DNA from 2 places in the Pelotomaculum sp. PtaB.Bin117 genome. Region 2 is predicted to be linked to the other one. Evidence: riboswitches for the same ligand, from Rfam matches in the RefSeq annotation. Region 2 holds a riboswitch; the other holds the start of a gene.
The links. A riboswitch is a leader RNA that binds a small molecule or an ion and turns the genes downstream of it on or off. The one in region 2 is predicted to bind fluoride.
Positions count from the first base shown of each region.

Region 1: another riboswitch for fluoride. It lies ahead of A4E54_RS08170 (dynamin family protein); the one in region 2 lies ahead of A4E54_RS12875 (cation:proton antiporter).

Region 1 covers NZ_MVQM01000118.1:24,347-26,821, reverse strand. Annotated here, with positions in the region: gene A4E54_RS08170 (dynamin family protein) at 1-1,037, opposite strand, end outside; fluoride riboswitch at 1,090-1,149, opposite strand; fluoride riboswitch at 1,347-1,405, shown strand; gene A4E54_RS08165 (iron-sulfur cluster assembly scaffold protein) at 1,492-2,184, shown strand; gene A4E54_RS08160 (GGGtGRT protein) at 2,208-2,475, shown strand, end outside.
Region 2 covers NZ_MVQM01000166.1:21,397-23,871, forward strand. Annotated here, with positions in the region: gene A4E54_RS12875 (cation:proton antiporter) at 1-946, opposite strand, end outside; fluoride riboswitch at 1,112-1,170, opposite strand; fluoride riboswitch at 1,211-1,267, opposite strand; gene A4E54_RS12880 (methyl-accepting chemotaxis protein) at 1,774-2,475, opposite strand, start outside.

The sequences.
Region 1 (2,475 bases), on a different contig from region 2:
ACCTTACTTTTCTCACCTTGAAAGATATAACCGTTATCCTCTTGCTCCTGCCGCAAATTCATGACCATTTCGTCAAACAGGGTTATCTTAGCCTTCAATTCTTCCAAAGGAATACCAAGTGCCTTCATCTCTAGTTCCAACCCGAGCTGCAATTCACCGGCTGCGTTGTTGCCTTTATTGCAGGTAGCGTTTATAGCCGCACGCCCCTTTTCTTTTAGCAGGAAATTTTCCAGAATGTTGGTAAACGCCGGCAGGTTGCTTGCTTTCAACTTTTCATCGTCGCAGGAAATTTTTCCGTCCAAAGCTAACTTGGCGGAAACCGGGTAAATATTTATTTCTTCGAAGCCGACTTTTTCAGCTAGCACTTTCTTGGCAAATTCAAGTGCCTTTTTTTTATCCTGCTCATTTAAATAATCAATTTTATTTAGAATAAAGAACGTCTTTGCTGAATACTGCTCGATGTCTTTTAAAAAATCCAGCTCGGATTGGCTGATCGGCTGGTCGGACGATAAAAGAAAAATGGCAGCGTCCACCTTGGGCAGGTAGTTATAAGTCTCATCCGTATTGTTCCGGTAAACTGAGCCGACCCCCGGTGTGTCTATTAAAACGACGCCGTCATTTAAATAAGGCGACGGGTACTCAAGATGAACTAGCTTGACATTCTTTTCATTGCAGGGGTTGCCCTCTTCAGTAACGTATAAGGGCAAATCATCCAGCGTAGCTTCTGCGGCACCCCCGTCCGAGAAAGTTACTTTTACACTAATCTTCTCACCATATTGGATCAAGGTAACAATGGAAGTTAGTGGTACGACGGCAGTTGGCAAAAGGTCCTCCCCTAGAAGGGCATTAAGGAAAGTTGTTTTTCCCCTTTTGAATTCACCGAGGACAACCAAATTAAAGCGGCCATGTAAAAGCTTTTGCTTTATTTCTTCTAGGTATTCTACGAGGTGGACGATTTCTCTTTGTTTGGCTATGTTTTCGAGTAATCCCAGGTTTTCTAGGACCTTAGTTCTTAATTTCCCATAACTTTGCTCCATTAATTTCTGACCTCCCACTCGGCAAAATAAAAAACTCCTACCAATATAAAAAATATTGGTAGGAGTTATTAGCCTCAAAAGACGTTGGGTGAACTCCATCACCTGGGTTATATAACTTATAACATTTTATCTGAAAAAAATTATTAGGTCAATATGGTTTGGGTAGTGTTTCAAATTACGTGGCCAAACACAAAGGTGTATTGATTATAAAAGAATAAAAATTGTTTATCAATAAAATTTTATTGCTAATAGTAATCTTTATGTGATAATTTATTAGGTGACAAATCAGATTATACAGGTTATATATTTTTGACAGCAGGCGATGGAGTTCGCCTAATGCCTATAAGGCTGATGACTCCTACTTATTAATGTAGGAGTTTTTTTATTATAGATTAAATTAAAAATCAACTTTGGATATTCCAAATTAAAAATGTTCAAAGGAGGAAAGAATTTAATGATTTATTCTCATGAAGTGGAAAACATGTGTACCGTGGCAAAAGGCCCAAAACATGGACCGGCGGCGATTCCTGAGGAAGGAAATTGGGTCAAGGTTTATGATGTGAAAGATGTTTCCGGTCTTACTCATGGGGTTGGTGGGTGCGCGCCACAGCAGGGTGCTTGTAAAATCACCCTGAATGTAAAGGCAGGTCTTATTGAAGAAGCCTTAATTGAGACTATCGGGTGTTCAGGCATGACTCATTCAGCTGCTATGGCTTCAGAAATACTACCGGGAAAAACTATTTTGGAAGCACTGAATACAGATCTGGTATGCGATGCAATCAACGTAGCTATGAGAGAACTATTTTTGCAGATAGTCTATGGCAGGACACAAACGGCATTTTCAGAAGGCGGGCTGCCCATAGGCGCCGGTCTCGAGGATCTGGGAAAAGGGTTGAGAGCCCAGGTGGCCACCATGTATGGAACCAAAATAAAGGGAACACGTTATCTGGAAATGGCAGAGGGCTATGTAACCAGGATGGGGTTGGATGAAAACAATGAGGTTATTGGATATAAGTTCGTGCACCTTGGGAAGATGATGGAAATGGTTGCAAAAGGCGTTGATGCTAATGAAGCTGTGCAAAAAGCCACCGGTCAGTACGGCAGATATGATGAGGCGGTAAAATATATCGATCCCAGGCATGAATAATTTTGAGATAGGAGGAATAAGAGATGCAACTATTTGAGAGTTATGAGAGAAGAATAAATCAGATTACCCCGGTATTAGAAAAATACGGAATGAGCAGCCTTGACGAAGCTTGGCAGATTTGCGCGAATAAAGGTATTGACGTGCAGACCATTGTAAAAGCTATTCAAACAATCTGTTTTGAAAATGCCGTATGGGCTTATACTCTCGGCGCCGCAATTGCGATAAAAAAGGGACTAAAAACAGCCAGCGAAGCTGCCGAAGCATTAGGAGAAGGACTGCAGGCTTTTTGTA
Region 2 (2,475 bases):
GCCGAAACAACCCAATAAATGGATATAAGCCGAAAATCTTCGACATCACTTTGCTTGCCAGCAAAACCAGGAAGGCCAATGGTGCCGTAATCAAAGCGGATAAAGAAACAAGTGTACCCGCGCGAATGAAATAAAAAGGGGTGAGAAATCCCACGGTTAAAGTCCTTAATCTTCGCAGCCAGAAGGTGTCTTTATTGGAGAATTCGGCCAGAATCATACCAATGAGGTATGCGGGAAGCACCGCCTCACTTCCCGACCAAACAGCCAAAGCACCTAATCCAAAAAGGACGAGTATGACCCACTTCGCCCTTATAGCGGCAGTCCTGTATGCATAAACACGGGTCAACCACCGGGTGAGAAAAGGCAACAGGAACAAGACCACAGCAGTTACAATAACAAAAACAACAGTCCTATAGGTAAACGGGGAAAATATAAGGCCAAGGGCAATGACTGTTCCAAGATCATTTATAAAGCAAGCTCCTAGAATTCCTTTGCCGAATTCGGTTTCGTTGAAGCCGGTTTCCAGCATAACTGCGTAGACAACCGCCATTGAGGTCGTGGAAAGTGCCACACCGCCTAACAAACTAGCCTGCAATGTCCAACTAAGAGCATAATAAGCTATCGCGGTGCAACCCAGAAACGGTGCGAAAAAGCCGATTAGCCCAATAACCGTTACTTCTTTCAACTTTTTTTGAAGTACGTCTTTTTCAAGTTCAGCACCAGCCAGGAAAGTCAGCAAAACAGCTCCGGATGAAGCCAGAAAAGTCAACCATTCCTGATTAGAACCTAAAGCTTCTGTCTTACCGAGGGAAGCAGCTACAGCAGCTGTAATTACTCCAACGCATATTTCTACCAGTGCAATTGAAATGCGGAGGTGATAGGCGATGATAGCCGAAAAAACAGCCAATCCAAGCCAAAAGAAAGCCAGCATATAGATATGTTCCATATTTTCGTTCACCTTTCATTTTTAAAGATTTATAACATATAGGATAAGAAATCAATTATCAGCTCCTTAAATAATTTTTGACTGCAACAAACTGTAAAGTTACACCACCCCCTCTCGTATTCGCAATTAAAGTTTGATAAGAGCTATAAAAACAAAAACCCCCACCCGAAGGTAGGAGTCATCAGCTTTTTAATGCTCAGGCGAACTCCATCGCCCCCCGTAGCGGGGATAATATTACTTTGTTCAAAAAATAAAAACCTCCCATTACCGGTAGGAGCCATCAACGATCCGCATATGGCGAGCTCCATCACCATATATTATTATAACATATATAACATACCCTCTAAAAAAATATAAAAATTGATTTGATAGAAGCAACCCGGTTAAGGCTGCTTTTCTATTCCGAGGCGGGTTTAATCCTTCTTGGAGGACCTGAGAAAAATTTACTCCTGCTTCATCACCAAGGACTTTTAGATATTTAGTAATTGATACGTTGATTCCATAGTGGTTAAATCGTTTGCTTTGCGGTATTTCGCAAAGTCGATGTCCGCCCACGAAACAAACTCATTAGCTTCATGCGGAGGTTCATAGGCGGACGGTTCTGGGAATATGCGTCCGTCATCCTGTTCGCATACTCCCCAAAGGCCAATAGCATCATGAGCCATATAAATTGCTTCTGCCAGGTCTTTACCTTGTGTATTAATGTCAAGTTACAACATATCCCGAATTGGTGGGGGTAAGGATTACAGGATACACTTTTGTCATCTAGCAACATTCTCCTTTATGGTAGTAGGCTGACCCTCTAGAGGCAGCTTCCGGTCATTGGTTTATTCTACAATTTTTTGAATTTTTTCCGCTGAGATGGTTAGTTCTTGCATGGCTGCGGAAATCTCCTGAGTGGCTGCAGCCTGTTCTTCGCTTAGAGCGGCTGTATCAATAACTTTTTCAGCCATTGTCATTGCATTATTATTTATTGTAGCAAGGATATCTTTGATTTCTTTGACGCTCTGAGCGCTTTTTACCGACATCTTACGAATTTCATCGGCCACGACAGAGAAACCTTTGCCATATTCTCCGGCCCTTGCTGCCTCTATGGCAGCATTAAGACCTAGTAGATTAGAAGTGTTAGCAACTTCATTAATAAACCCTAAAATCGTGTCAGTCTTCTTGACCTGAGCAATTATTTCTTCAACCTGTATCTTTAGGATGTCTTGACTATTAGCCAGTTGCTGGGCGGACGAAGCAAGTTCTTCTATTGTAGCTGAGGTCTGTTGAGTTGAAGATACTACTAATTGGGCTATTTGGTTCGCCTCATCCTTGCCCTTCAAACCGAGACCGATGAATATAGCGCCTATTACATCACCTTTTTTATCTTTCAGAGGTATGCTCCTTGATTTGAAAGATACGCCATAGACCTCTTTATCTAACACCACCTCAGTAACTTCTCCCGTTGTAATGGCTTTATACATACCGCCTCCCTCGGGAACTGGTTTTCCGGCCAAGTCACCCAAGTCTATTTCGGAACTTGG